DNA from 2 places in the Allobosea sp. PAMC 26642 genome. Region 1 is predicted to be linked to the other one. Evidence: predicted binding sites of a transcription regulator. Region 1 holds the regulator's gene; the other holds the start of a gene.
What was found. Region 1 encodes PhoB, which activates phosphate uptake and scavenging genes when phosphate is short. Its sites were predicted from a motif close to TGTCATNNANCTGTCAT; they were not measured.

Region 1 (7,564 bases):
TTTTTCGGCAATGAAGGCCGTCCTGATCTTGCGGCCGGCTTCGGTGCGGATCGGGATGTTCTGCAGGTTCGGCTCTGAGGAGGAGAGCCGGCCGGTCGTCGTCGCGGCCAGGGCGAAGGAGGTGTGCACCCGCCGGGTCTGCGGGTTCACATAGGCCGGCAGGGAGTCGGTGTAGGTCGATTTCAGCTTGGCGAGCTGGCGCCATTCCAGGATCTTCGAGGGCAGCGGATGGCCCTGCTCGGCGAGGTCCTCGAGCACGCCCGCACCCGTTGCCCACTGGCCGGTCGCGGTCTTCTTGGCGCCGGCGAGCCCCATCTTGCCGAACAGGATGTCGCCAAGCTGCTTGGGTGAGCCGATCGTGAATTTCTCGCCTGCGATCTCGTAGATTTCGTCTTCGAGCCGCGCCAGAGACTGCGCGAACTCGCCCGACAGCCGCGACAGGATCTGCCGATCGATTGCAATGCCGCGCGCCTCCATGCGGGCAAGCACGCCGATCAAAGGCCGCTCCAGCGTCTCGTAGACGGTGGTCCTGCCCTCGGCCGCAAGCCGGGGCTTCAGCGCCCTCCAGAGCCGGAGCGTCACGTCGGCATCCTCGGCGGCATAGTCCGTCGCCTTGTCGAGCGCGACTTTGTCGAAGCTCACCTGCGCCTTGCCGGTGCCGGCAACCTGGCCATAGGTAATTGTCTCATGGCCGAGATGCAGCTCCGACAGCCTGTCCATGCCATGCGAATTGCTGCCGGCATCGAGCGCGTAGGAAATCAGCATCGTGTCGTCGATCGGCGCCACCACGAACCCGTAGCGCTGCAGCAGCACGAGGTCGTATTTGATGTTTTGGCCGACCTTGAGCACGCCGGGATCGGCGAGCAGGGGCTTCAGCGCCGCGATCGCATCGTCGAGCGGAATCTGCCCTTCCAGCATGCCGCCGCCGAACAGATCCGTGCCGCCGCGATGCTGCAGCGGGATGTAGCAGGCCTTGTCGGGCGCCACCGCGAGCGAAATCCCGACGAGATCGGCCTGCATCGCGTCGAGCGCACTGGTCTCGGTATCGAGCGCAACGACCCCAGCCTCAAAAGCCCAGCCGATCCAGCGTTCCAGATCGGCAAGCGTCCGCACGCATTCATAGCTCGCGCGGTCGATCTTCTGCGCCAGCGCCTGGTTCTTGCGCGCGGCGGCGAGGTCGGCTGGGGTCGACGCGCCGTCGGTCGCGGGTGTGGCCGCACCGGGCTGCGTCACCGCCGCACTGGCGGCCAGCGAGAGCGACGGCCCGGTGCCCGCCGCATCGGCGCCGACATAAAGCGCCTTGAGTTCGGCCGCACGGGAGCCTCCGGGCGCCAAATCCGCATCGGCCTCGATCGCCGAGACATCGGCCTCGTAAGCCTCGCCCACCCGCTTGGTGATGGTGGTGAATTCCATCGCCTTGAGGAAAGCGATCAGCGGCGCCGGGTCGGGCTGGCTCAGCGTCAGATGTGACAGCGGCGTCTCGACCTTGACGTCATCGACCAGGCTGACGAGCCGGCGCGACATCAGCACCTTCTCGACGATCTCGGGATTGGTCAGCGTCTCGCGCCGCTTGGGCTGCTTGATCTCGCCGGCGCGCGCCAGCAGCGTATCGAGATCGCCATATTCGCCGATCAGCTGGGCTGCCGTCTTGATGCCGATGCCGGGTGCGCCGGGCACATTGTCGGTCGCATCGCCTGCGAGCGACTGCACATCGACCACGCGGTTGGGCATCACGCCGAAATACTCGACCACCTCCGGCTCGCCGATCTTGCGCTCGGGCCTGAAGCCGGCACCCTTCTTAGCGTCGCCGGAGGCGGGGTCGTACATCGCCACGCCCGGACCCACGAGCTGCATCAGATCCTTGTCGGCCGAGACGATCAGCACGTCGGCCCCGGCCTCGCGCGCCTGCCTTGCATAGGTCGCGATCAGATCATCGGCCTCGTAGACATCCTGCTCGACCGGGATCAGGCCGAAAGCCCGCACCGCCGCGCGCATCAGCGGGAATTGCGGGATCAGGTCCGGCGGCGGCTCGGAGCGGTTACCCTTATAGGCCGGGTAGATCTCCTTGCGGAACGAGTTCTCCGACTTGTCGAAGATGATGGCGAGATGCGTCGGTTTCACCCCGAGCACGCCGTCCTTGACGAACTGGAAGAGCTTGGTGGCAAACAGCCGCACCGCGCCCGAGGGCAGCCCGTCCGAGCGGGCATTGTATTTCCGGTCCTGGTTGATCGACTGGAAATAGGCCCGAAAGATGAAATTCGAGCCGTCGACCAGGAAGAGATGGTCGCCGGGCTTGAGGTCCGGGGCGGCGGCGTTCGGGGCTGTCTCGCTCATGGCGCGGACCATAAGCAACCGGCGCCGGGCGGTCTATCGCAGAGGCGGCGCGATCCGCAAGAAGCTGTCAGGAGTGGCCATGGCGTCCTGCTCGGGCTTGACCCGAGCATCTCTTCGACAGTGCCTTCTCGTCCTGAGATTCTCGGGTCTGCGCTTCGCGTCGCCCGAGAATGACGGTAGCGCCCTATTTCGTGATCGTATCGATCTCGGCCAGATCCTCGGGCGACAGCACCCAGTCAGCTGCTTTCACATTCGCCGCGATCTGCTCTGGCCTGGTCGCGCCTGCGATCACGCTGGAGACCACCGGCTGGGCCGCCAGCCAGGAGAAGGCGAGCTCGACCAGCGTCCGGCCCCGCGACTCGCAGAAATCCGCCAGCTTCTCGGTCTTGTCCCAGTTGGCGTCGGTCAGGACTTCCGCAGCGCGCGGCGCCTCGCGCGTCATGCGCGCGCCCTCCGGCAGTGGGGCGTTGCGCTTGTACTTGCCGGTGAGAAGGCCGTTGGCCAGCGGAAAATACGGCAGGAGCCCCATGCCGTAGTGACGGGTGGCGGGCAGCAGGTAGCTCTCGGCCCCACGCTTGAGCAGGCTGTACTCGTCCTGGCACGAGGCGAAGCCGGTAACGCCCAGATCGCGCGCCGTCCAGGCGGCATCCGCCACCTGCCAAGGCGCGAAATTCGAGCAGCCGATATAGCGCACCTTGCCCTGACGGATCAGGTCTTCGAGCGTCCGCAGCGTCTCCTCGATCGGGGTCAGCGAGTCGGGCCGATGAATCTGGTAGAGGTCGATCCAGTCGGTCTTCAGCCGCTTCAGCGAAGCCTCGACCGCGTTCATGATGTAGTGCCGCGAGCCGCCCTTCATCGTGCCGGCTTCGTTCATGTCCATGCCGAACTTCGTCGCCAGCACGATGTCCTTGCGGCGCGCGCCGAGCAACTGGCCGAGCACGGTCTCGGAGCCGCCGCGATTGCCGTAGACATCGGCGGTATCGAACAAAGTGATGCCGTTCTCGATCGCCGCATCGACGACCTTGCGTGCCGCGTCGTCATCGATCCGGCCGCCGAAATTATTGCAGCCGAGGCCGACGAGCGAAACGCGAAGGCCGGAGCGACCGAGATTGCGGGTGAGCATGGGAAAGCGTCCTTCATGGCGAATGATGCAAGGGACCAGACCCGGACGCCGTTCGCAATCGCCATGGACGCAGGGCCGCCGCGCGACGCGAACGCCTCACCCCCGAGCGAATGTCTCGTCGAAGGCGTAGCCGGCGCCGCGCACGGTGCGCAGCGGGTCTTTCGTATTATCCGGCGTGATCGCCTTGCGCAGGCGTCCGACATGGACGTCGACAGTGCGCTCGTCGATATAGACGTCGCGGCCCCAGACGGCGTCGAGCAGCTGAGCGCGCGAATAGACCCGGCCCGGCGCCTGCATCAGGAATTCGAGCAGCCGGAACTCGGTCGGTCCCAGATGCAGCTCGGAACCCGAGCGGCGCACGCGCCGCGTCGTGCGGTCGAGTTCGAGATCGCCGGCTGCCAGCAGCCCCGCGACGTGGCCCGGCTTGGCCCGGCGCAGCAGCGCCTGAATGCGCGCGATCAGCTCGGGCAGAGAGAACGGCTTGACGACATAGTCGTCGGCCCCGGTGGCGAGACCGCGCACCCGCTCGGTCTCCTCGCCGCGAGCCGTCAGCATGATGATCGGCACGCGCTCGGTGTCGCGCCGCGCCCGCAGGCGGCGGCAGAGCTCGATGCCCGACAGGCCGGGCAGCATCCAGTCGAGCAGCACGAGATCGGGCGTGTTGTCGCGCAGGTGCAGCTCCGCATCGTCCCCGCGCGCAACGCTGTCGACCTCGAAGCCCTCGGCTTCGAGATTGTAGCGCAGGAGCAGCGTTAGCGGCTCCTCGTCCTCGACGATCAGGATGCGTGCGGGCATGGCGGGTTTCCAGATGTTGGGCGGTTCCCTGCGCGTCATTCTCGGGATTGACCCGAGAATCCCTCACACCAGAACCCTCTGGTGTCCGAGATGGTCGGGTCAAGCCCGACCATGACGCGACGGGTGTCAGCTCCCGAGCACTGCCTCGACGCTGATATCGGTCGTGTCGAGCTTGGGCCGGTTCAGGTCCAGCGACTCGCCGGTGACGAGATAATGGATCGTCTCGGCGATGTTGGTGGTGTGGTCGCCGATACGCTCGACGTTCTTGGCGCAGAACAGCAGATGCGTGCAGAAGGTGATGTTGCGCGGATCTTCCATCATGTAGGTCAGCAACTCGCGGAAGAGCGAGGTGTAGAGCGCGTCGATCTCGCCGTCGCGGTGCCAGACTTCCATCGCCTTCTGCTCGTTCCCAGCGGCATAGGCGTCGAGCACGTCCTTGAGCTGGGCCTGGACGAGGCGGCTCATATGCTCCAGCCCGACCACGGCGCGGTGCGGCGGCTGGAACTGGCCGGAGATGGCCACGGCGCGCTTGGCGATGTTCTTGGCGAGATCGCCGACGCGCTCGATGTCGGAGGCGATGCGGATCGCCGAGATCAGTTCGCGCAGATCGTTGGCGAGCGGCTGGCGGCGCGCGATGGTCAGCACGGCGCGTTCTTCGACATCGCGCTGCAGGTTGTCGAGGCGCTGGTCGGCGCTGATCACCTTCTGGGCCAGCGCGGTATCGCGGCGCACCAGCGCCACGGTGGAATCGCCGAGCATACGCTCGGACATCCCGCCCATCTCGGCAAGGCTGCGGCGCAGCGCTTCAAGTTCGGCGTCGTAGGAGCGGACGATATGGTCGGTCATCGGCGTGTGTCCCTGTGCAGAGCGGAGTTCGATTCAGCCGAAGCGGCCGGTGACGTAGTCCTGCGTCTGCTTCTTGGCGGGGTTCATGAAGATGGTGTTGGTCGGAGCGAACTCGATCACCTCGCCGAGATACATGAAAGCGGTGTACTGCGAGATGCGCGCCGCCTGCTGCATGTTGTGGGTGACGATGACGATGGTGAAGTCGGTCTTCAGCTGCTCCAGCAGATCCTCGATCTTGCCGGTCGAGATCGGGTCCAGCGCCGAGGTCGGCTCGTCGAACAGGATCACCTCGGGCTTCTGCGCAATGGTGCGCGCGATGCACAGGCGCTGCTGCTGGCCGCCAGAAAGGCCCATGCCCGACGCCTTGAGCTTGTCCTTGACCTCATCCCAGAGCGCGGCGCGGCGCAGGGCGCCCTCGATGCGGTCGTCGAGCTCGGATTTCGGCGGCTTCTCATACAGGCGGATGCCGAAGGCGACGTTGTCGTAGATCGACATCGGGAAGGGTGTGGGCTTCTGGAAGACCATGCCGATGCGCGAGCGCAACTCGTTGACGTCGATGTCGTTGGAGATGACGTTGCGGCCGTCGAGCATGATCTCGCCCGTCGCGCGTTGCTCCGGATAGAGCGAGTAGATGCGGTTGAAGATGCGCAGCAGGGTCGACTTGCCGCAGCCCGAGGGGCCGATCAGCGCCGTGACATGGCGGTCGCGGAAGTCGAGGTTGATGCTCTTCAGAGCCTTGTGCTCGCCATAGTAGAAATCGAGGTTCTTGACCGCGATCCGGACGGGGGCATCGGCGTCGAGCGATTGCGGGCTCAGTTCAAGAGTCGAAAGCATCGACAGGTTCCTTCAGATCGGACGCGACGGGTCTTGGCGTCGGCTTTTACTTGGAGCCGCGCACGATGCGGCGGGCGATGATCGAAAGCAGCAGGATCGAGACCGTGATGATCAGCGAACCGGCCCAGGCGAGCTCCTGCCAGTTCTCATAAGGAGCAGAGGCGAACTGGTAGATCGTCACGGGCAGGTTGGAGACGCCGCCCTTGAGCGTGGGCGAGAACCAAAAATTGTTGTTCAGCGCGGTGAAGATCAGCGGCGCGGTTTCGCCGGCGATGCGGGCGAGTGCCAGCAGGATGCCGGTGACCATGCCGGATTTCGCCGCCCGCCAGGTGATCGAGGTGATCACGACAGAGGGCGGCGCGCCGAGCGCCGAGCCTGCCTCGCGCAGCGGACCGGGCACGAGCCGCAGCATGTCCTCGGTGGTGCGCACGATCACCGGGATCGCGATGATGCCGAGCGCCACGCCGCCGGCCCAGCCGGAATAGCCGCCCAGCGGCTCGACCATGATGACGTAGACGAACAGGCCGATCAGGATCGACGGTGCCGAGAGCAGGATGTCGTTGATGAAGCGAATCAGGTCGGCGAGCTTCGAGCCCTTGCCGTATTCGGCGAGATAGGTCCCTGCCAGAACGCCGATCGGCGTCGCCACGACGATGCCGAGGAAGGTCAGCACGATCGAGCCGACGATGGCGTTGGCGAGACCGCCGCCCTCGGAGCCGGGGCCGGGCGTGACCTGGGTGAAGGTCGCGACGGACAACCCGCCGATGCCCTTCACGATCAGCATTCCGAGGATCCAGAACAGCACGAAGATCGCCAGGAAGGTGAAGCCGGTGGCGATGACGCGCATCAGCTTGTCGGCGGTGCGGCGCGACTGGCGGACGCGGCCCCATTCGGCATGGGGAAGGGCGCGGACGGTGGACGGTGTCGTCAGGCTCATGACCAGCTCGCTCAGTAGGCTTTGACGCGCGACACGAGGATGCGCGCAATGACGAGGACGACAAAGGTGACGAAGAACAGGATGCAGCCGAGCGCGATCAGCGCGTTGAGCTGCAGGCCCATGGCCTCGTTGAATTCATTGGCGATACGCGAGGCGATCGTCGAGCCCGGATCCATGATCGAGGCCGAGAGGCGGTTCGCATTTCCGACGACGAAGGTCACGGCCATGGTCTCGCCGAGCGCGCGGCCCAGCCCCAGCATGACCGCGCCGATGATCGAGACGCCGGCCTGCGGGACAAGCACGTGGCGCACGACCTCCCAGGTCGTCGCGCCGATGCCATAGGCGCTCTCGCGCAGCACGGAGGGGATCTGGTCGAGCATGTCGCGGGTGATCGAGGCGATGAAGGGGATGATCATGAAGGCGAGGATGATGCCCGCCGTCAGGATGCCGAGCCCCGAGGGCGAGCGCGAATACAAAACCGTGCCGACGATCGGTAGTCCCTCGACGATGTTGGAGAGCGGAATTTGCACATAGGCCGCGAACAGCGGCACGAAGACGAACAGGCCCCACATGCCGTAGATGATCGAGGGCACGGCGGCGAGCAGTTCGATCGCGGTGGAGACCGGCTGCTTGAACCAGGGCGGCGCGAGCTGCGTCAGGTAGACCGCGATGCCCAGGGACAGCGGCACGCCGAT
Region 2 (7,564 bases), 2.2 Mb from region 1:
CGCCAGGTGCCGCCGACGGCGTAGAAGTCGCGGCCGCGCATCGCGGCGAGCTGCGGCAGCTTGTCGAGCTCCTCCCTGACAATCCTCTCCGCCTGCCTGAGCGAATTCTTCGAGCGATCCAGCAGGGCGAGGCCGCCGAGCGGAACGCTGGCGCCCTCCCCGACAGCACCGCCGGCAACCGAAATCAGCTCCAGACTGCCGCCGCCGAGATCTCCGACCACGCCGTCAGGATTGTCGAAGCCGGAAATGACGCCAAGGCCCGACAGGATCGCTTCGCGATCGCCGGAGATCAGTTCGATCGGCTGGCCGATCGCGGCCTCGGCGCGCGCGATGAATTCGGGCCCGTTGCTGGCATAGCGAGCCGCGGCCGTGGCGATGACGCGGATCGCGCCGACATGCATCGCCTCGCAGAGGATGCGGAAACGGACCAGCGCCGCGATGGCCTTGTCCATCGCATCCGTGGCGAGCCGCCCGGTCGTTGCGACCTGACGGCCGAGCCCCGCCATCTCCTTTTCGTTGAAGACCTGCGCCGGAGCCCGCGCGATCGTCTCGTAGACGACGAGACGCACCGAGTTCGAACCGATATCGACGATGGCGAGCGTATCGCCCAGACTCAGCCGCCCGGGCGCCTGTCCAGCCTCAGGTCTTCTTGCCTCCGCGTCTGGAAAGCGAACGGGGGCTTGAATTAGAGAGAGATTTTCCACGTCCGGACAAACTCGGATTGGTCATGAAATACTTGTGGGCGTTGAACGACTCATCGCCCGGCGCCGGGACAATGCGTCGGGAGCCGCCATCGGGCAAGATCGTCCAGCTCTGTTCGTTGTCGAGGAAGTTGGCGAGCATGATCTGTTCGAGCAATTGCTGGTGGACGGTCGCGTTGAGGATCGGGGTCAGCGCCTCGACCCGGCGATCGAGGTTGCGCGGCATCAGATCGGCCGAGGAGATGTAGAGCTTGGCTTTCGCCGAGGGCATGCCGTGGCCGGCGCCGAAGGCGTAGATGCGCGTGTGCTCCAAAAAACGGCCGACGATCGATTTCACGCGGATGTTTTCCGACAGGCCCGGGACGCCAGGCCGCAGACAGCAGATGCCGCGCACGACGAAGTCGATCTCGACACCGGCCTGGCTCGCATCGTAGAGCGCGTCGATGATCTCCGGATCCACGAGAGAATTGCACTTACCCCAGATCGCGCCTTTCCGGCCGGCCTTCACATGGGCGATTTCCTCGGAAATATCGTCGAGCAGCCGCTGTTTCAGCCCGACCGGCGAGACCGACATCTTTTCCAGCCCTGCCGGTTCGGCATAGCCGGTGATGAAGTTGAAGACGCGTGCGACGTCCTGCGACATCACCGGGTCGGCGGTGAAGAACGAGACGTCGGTGTAGATGCGCGCCGTGATGGGGTGATAGTTGCCGGTCGCGATATGGCAGTAGGTCACGAGCTGGCCCGCCTCGCGACGCACCACCATCGAGAGCTTGGCGTGGGTCTTCAGCTCGATGAAGCCGTAGACGACCTGCACGCCGGCGCGCTCCAGATCCTTGGCCCATCGGATATTGGCCTCTTCGTCGAAACGGGCCTTGAGCTCGACCAGGGCCGTTACCGACTTGCCCGCCTCGGCGGCCTCGGCGAGCGCATGGACGATCGGCGAGTTCGAGGAGGTGCGGTAGAGCGTCTGCTTGATCGCGACGACGCTGGGGTCGCGCGCCGCCTGCTGCAGGAACTGCACCACGACGTCGAAGCTCTCATAGGGGTGGTGGACGAGCAGGTCCTTCTGGCGAATGGCCGCGAAACAGTCTCCGCCATGCTCGCGGATGCGCTCGGGGAAGCGGGCATTGTAGGGCTTGAACTTGAGATCGGACCGGTCGACGCCGACCAGCAGCGCCAACTCGTTGAGGCCGATCATGCCGACGACCTCGACGATCTCGTCGGCGTCGACCTTGAGTTCGCGCACGATCAGCCGGCGCAGATGGGCCGGCATTCCGACGCTGACCTCGAGCCTGATCACCACGCCGCGGCGGCGCAGTTTCAGCATGGTCTCGAAGACGCGGACGAGATCCTCGGCCTCCTCTTCGATATCGAGATCGGTGTCGCGGATGACGCGGAAGGAGCCGGTGCCCTTGACGTCGTAGCCGGGAAAGAGCTTGGCGATGAACAGCGCCACCGTATCTTCCAGCGCGATGAAGCGATGCAGCCCCTCGCGTCCGAGATCGGGCAATTCGATGAAGCGATCCATCTTGCCCGGCACGCGGATCAAGGCGTCGAGCGGGCGGCCGTCGCTGACGCGCTCCAGAGCCAGCGCCAGGGTGAAGCCGAGATTGGGGATGAAGGGAAAGGGATGCGCCGGGTCGATCGCCAGCGGCGTCAGCACCGGGAAGACGTAGTTCAGGAAATAATCCTCGAGCCAGACGCGCTCCTGTGGACCGATGTCGCCCGGCGCCAGCAGATGGATGCGGTTCTCGTGCAGGTCGGCCTTGAGTTCGACCCAGCGGGCCTGCTGGTCGGCCGTCAGCGCGGTTACGGCCTTACCGAGTTCGGCAAGCTGCTCGGCCGGGGTCAGCCCGTCCTGGCTGCGGGTGACGACGCCGGCCTTGAGCTGCTCGCGCAGCCCCGAGACGCGGACCATGAAGAACTCGTCGAGATTGGCCGCCGAGATCGACAGGAAGCGCAGTTGTTCAAGCAGCGGGTGATTGCGGTTGGAGGCTTCCTCCATGACGCGCCGGTTGAACTGCAGCCAGGACAGCTCGCGGTTGATGAAGCGGGCAGGCGACTGCCGAATCGCCTCGGCCTCGCCGCCCGGCGTATCGCCGGTCGCCGCCTCAGCGGTTTCTACGCTCATGGGCTTGGCTTTCGTTCGGGTCGCTGCTGTGGCCACATCGGTCTCCTTGGGCGCCTTGAAAGTCATCCTAGCGTGACGTTTCGATGACGCGCGAGCCCATTTGCTTTAATGTCGCCTGCAGCTGCGGCGAGACGTGCACTTGCGCGACCGCCACGGCTACTGTTCAGTTATGAACGATCCCGATCCTGTACGGCTCGACGGCAATTGCCTTGCGATCCGTCCGTTCCAGCAGAGGCTGCCTTGACCCAGAGCGGCGCGTCCCATGACGATGACGACATCGTCTATCCCTCCGCGATCCCTTTCGTGCTCGCGCATTTCGCCTGCTTCGGCGCGATCTGGAGCGGCGTGACCACGACCTCGGTCTGGCTCGCCATCGGTCTGTACTGGCTGCGGATGTTTGCGGTTACGGGCGGTTATCACCGTTATTTTTCGCACAGGACCTACAAGACCAGCCGGTTCTTCCAGTTCGTTCTCGCGGTTCTGGCGCAATCGACGGCGCAGAAGAGCGTGCTGTGGTGGGCTTCGAAGCATCGGCATCATCACCGCCACGCCGATACCGAGCATGACGTGCATTCGCCGGTGCATACCTCCTTCGCCTACTCCCACCTCGGCTGGATCTTCGCGCGCCAGCATGATCGTTTCGACCGCACGACGATCCCGGACCTGACGAAGTTCCCGGAATTGCAGTGGCTGCACCGGTTCGAGATCGCGCCCGCGATCGCGCTGGCCATTCTATGCTTCGCCATCGATGGCTGGGCCGGACTCTTCGTCGGCTTCTTCTGGTCGACGGTCGCGGTCTATCACGGCACCTTCTGCATCAACTCGCTCGCGCATGTGCATGGCGACAAACACTATCTGACCGGCGACGAGAGCCGCAACAACTGGTGGCTCGCGGTCATCACCATGGGCGAAGGCTGGCACAACAACCACCATGCCTACCAGTACAGTGTCAGGCAGGGCTTCCGCTGGTGGCAGTGGGATCCGACCTATTATCTCATTCTCGGGATGTCGAAGATCGGGCTCGTCTGGGATCTGAAGGCGCCGCCGCAGGCGATCATCGACCGCTCGCAGGCACTGCCGCCGCGCGTGATCGAACATTCGGCGGAGCGGCTGGCGGCATCGGTGCCGCTGGACCGGATCGTCAGCGCCTTTCGCGAGGCCTATGCCGCGACGCCTGCTCTGGCCGATCTCCACCTGCCGACGCTGACGAGGGCGGAACTGCGGACCGCGCTCGCCGAACTGCAGCACCGCGCGAGCGACCGGCTGGCGGTCATGCAGCAGCAGGCGCAGGACGCCTTCGCCGGGTGGCATCTGCCGGTGCTGCCGAGCCGTGAGGAATTGAGCGAGAAGGCAGCCGCAATGTTCGTGCGCACGCCTTCGCTCGATGCGATCGCGGCCCGCGCCCATGACCTCCTGATCGACGCGATGCACGCCCGGCTGATCTCGTCGCAGGCCCCGGCCGGATCGGCGCAGCCGCAGGGCTGATCGGGCGGCCTTACGGCGTCACTCGTCGGGAAAAAGCCCCGCCAGAACCTCGGCCGCGAGCGGGCGCGTGACCCGCCGGCCGCGCTCGAGCGAGAGCCGGTCCAGCGCATCGACGAGGGTGCGCGCGGCGGCAAAGGACCGCTCCATCCGGAGCGCCAGCATCTCGATGATGCCGGCATCGACCACAAGCTGACGGTCGATGAAGAGCTTGACCAGAACCGCCCGGAGCAAAGCGTCGTCGGGCGGCGCGATGAGAGCCTGCGGCGCCAGGCGCAGCCGCGAGAGCAGATCGGGGATGCGCAGGCCCCAGCGATCGGGCTCGGTGCGGGCGGTCAGCAGCAGGAAGCCGCCCTTCGCTTTCATCGCGTTCATCAGATGAAACAGCGCCGCCTCGTCGCGGCTTCCTGTGTCGCAATCCTCGACGACCAGCGCGCCACCCGAGACCAGATGCGGCACCTTGTCCTGTGTGACCTGTGCGACTGGAACAGACCATGCATGGGCCGATTTTGCCCATATGGCCGCGAGATGGCTCTTGCCGGCACCTTCGGGGCCGACGAGCCTGAGCCAGGCCTCCGGCCAGCTCGGCCATGCCTCGACCATGCCATAGGCCGCCTCATTGGACGGGCCGATCAGAAAATCCTCGACGCCGTGACGACTGTCGACAGGCAGGTCGAAGGCGAGCTGGCGCGCGCGGGCTGGTGGTTCGGACATCGGAGGCTCAAGCGTCGGCGTCGATGCGCGCCTTGACGATGGCGGCCTTGGTCGCATCGCCGCCATGATAGATGTTGCTGGCGAGATACTGCCGGAGCGCGAAGCGGCAGAGCACGCCGATCACCGCCGCGAGCGGCACCGCCAGCAGCAGACCGACGAAGCCGAACAGCGTGCCGAAGGCGAGCAGCGCGAACATCAGCCAAACCGGATGCACGCCGATCGAATCGCCGACGAATTTCGGCTGAAAGATATTCCCTTCGAGGAACTGGCCTGCGGCGAAGACGCCGAGCGTCGCCAGCGGCCAGGTCCAGTCCGGCCAGAACTGAACGATCGCGACGCCGACCGAGAGCACGAGCCCGGTCAGCGAGCCGACAAAGGGAATGAAGGAGAGAAAACCACTGATGATGCCGATCAGCGCGCCGAAATTGACGCCGAGCAGGCTCAGGCCCACGGCGTAGAAGATACCCAGCAGCAGGCAGACCAGCGCCTGCCCGCGCAGGAAGCCGGCAATGGCGGTGTCCATCTCGCGCAGTAGACCGCGAATCGTCTCGCGATGGTCGAGAGGCAGCCAGCCATCGACAGTGGCGCACATCCGGTCCCAATCGACGAGCAGATAGAAGGCGATGACCGGCGTCAGCACCAGCAGCGAGAACACCCCGATGATCGCCGTGCCCCCCGTCCACAGCGACTGGAGCACACTGCCGACCCATTTCGTCCCCTCCCCCACGAGGTTTCCGAGCGAGTTCTGCGCCTCCTCGGTGATCTTGGTGCCGCCGAGGCGTTCGAGCCAGGGAGCTCCGCGCTCCAGCACGAGCGCCTGCAGCTTGGCCGCGTCGGCCGGCAGGCGCGCCACGAGCCCGGCAAGCTGCTGGCCGAGCAAAGGCGCCAGCAGCACGAGTGCGAGCACGAAGACCAGCAGGAAGATGAAGAGGATGGCGATCGTGGCGGCAAGCCGGCTCAGCCCCATTCGTTCCAGCCTGTCGGCCAGCGGATCGAGCAGATAGGCCAGTGCCAGCGCGGCGACGAAGGGCAGCAGAATGTCCCGGAGCAGAACGAGAAGCAGCACGAAAACGACGAGAGACATCAGCCAGAAGCCGATTTGACGCTGCAATGTCATCGATCCAGGCCTTTCTCGCGCCGACGGCAGCGCGCGACCACAGATAAGCGAGAGCAGCGGAGGTTCCAAGCGGCCGCTGCCGGACGCGATCGCATGAGGGTTTCGTCGGATGCCGGGGGCACGAGCCCCTAACGGTGGATCGGCAGCCGGAATGCACCCTGCCCGCTTGCCACACCGGACGTGGTTGCCTATCGCTCGCGCGAACAGGATGAAGGCTCTCGACCATGACCAAACCCGGCGCCAACGGACTGACCTATGCGCAGGCGGGCGTCGATATCGACGCCGGCAACGCCATGGTCGACCAGATCAAGCCGCTGGTGCGGGCGACGCGCAGGCCGGGTGCGGATGCGGAGATCGGCGGCTTCGGCGGCCTGTTCGACCTCAAGGCCGCGGGTTTCACCGATCCGATCCTGGTTGCGGCCAATGACGGCGTCGGCACCAAGGTCAAGATCGCGATCGAGAGCGGGCTGCACTCGACCATCGGAATCGATCTCGTGGCGATGTGCGTCAACGATCTGATCGTGCAGGGCGCCGAACCACTGCTGTTCCTGGACTATTATGCCACCGGCAAGCTCGATCCCGCGGTCGGCGTCGAGATCGTGCGCGGCATCGCCGATGGCTGCCGGCAAGCGGGCTGCGCGCTGATCGGTGGCGAGACCGCCGAGATGCCGGGCCTCTACGCCGAGAAGGACTACGATCTCGCCGGTTTCGCGGTCGGCGCGGCCGAACGCGGCACCCTGCTGCCGCGGGCGGATCTGGCGCCGGGCGACGTGATCTTTGGCCTGCCTTCGTCTGGCGTGCACTCGAACGGCTTTTCGCTGGTCCGGCGCATCGTCGCGATGAGCGGGCTGGCCTGGGACGCCCCTGCCCCGTTCGCCCCGGAGACGAGCCTGGCGGAAGCGCTGCTGATCCCGACGCGGATCTATGTGAAGGCGCTGCTTGCCGCCCTAAAGGCGACGGACGGCATCAAGGCGCTGGCGCATATCACCGGCGGCGGCTTCCCCGACAACATTCCGCGCGTGCTGCCCGAAGGGCTCGGCGTCGCGCTCGACCTGTCGGCCATTACCGTGCCGCCCGTCTTCGGGTGGCTCGCCCGCACCGGCGGCGTCGCCGAGCGCGAGATGCTGCGGACCTTCAACTGCGGCATCGGCATGATCGTCGCGGCCGATGCGGCCAAGGCCGCGGAGGTCGAGGCGGCGCTGACAGCGGCTGGCGAAAAGCCGGTGCGGCTGGGCGAGATCGTCCCGATCGGAGCCGATGACGAGGCCGTCGGCTATCGCGGCAAGCTTTCCCTGTGAGCGGACCACGTAAGCGCGTCGGTATTCTGATCTCGGGGCGCGGCTCGAACATGGTGGCGCTGGCCAAGGCTGCGCAAGCTTCGGATTATCCTGCCGAGATTGGTCTCGTGCTCTCGAACCG

Region 2: a site for PhoB is predicted at 2,905-2,921, ahead of AXW83_RS05725 (RNA degradosome polyphosphate kinase). Genes of this name have one in related genera too.

The regions. Positions count from the first base shown of each region.
Region 1 is NZ_CP014301.1:4,503,512-4,511,075, forward strand. It holds gene polA (DNA polymerase I) at 1-2,334, opposite strand, end outside; gene AXW83_RS21570 (aldo/keto reductase) at 2,519-3,457, opposite strand; gene phoB (phosphate regulon transcriptional regulator PhoB) at 3,554-4,252, opposite strand; gene phoU (phosphate signaling complex protein PhoU) at 4,379-5,098, opposite strand; gene pstB (phosphate ABC transporter ATP-binding protein PstB) at 5,132-5,932, opposite strand; gene pstA (phosphate ABC transporter permease PstA) at 5,979-6,869, opposite strand; gene pstC (phosphate ABC transporter permease subunit PstC) at 6,881-7,564, opposite strand, start outside.
Region 2 is NZ_CP014301.1:1,225,150-1,232,713, reverse strand. It holds gene ppx (exopolyphosphatase) at 1-704, opposite strand, end outside; gene AXW83_RS05725 (RNA degradosome polyphosphate kinase) at 640-2,898, opposite strand; gene AXW83_RS05720 (acyl-CoA desaturase) at 3,073-4,317, shown strand; gene AXW83_RS05715 (P-loop NTPase family protein) at 4,336-5,028, opposite strand; gene AXW83_RS05710 (AI-2E family transporter) at 5,036-6,145, opposite strand; gene purM (phosphoribosylformylglycinamidine cyclo-ligase) at 6,370-7,443, shown strand; gene purN (phosphoribosylglycinamide formyltransferase) at 7,494-7,564, shown strand, end outside.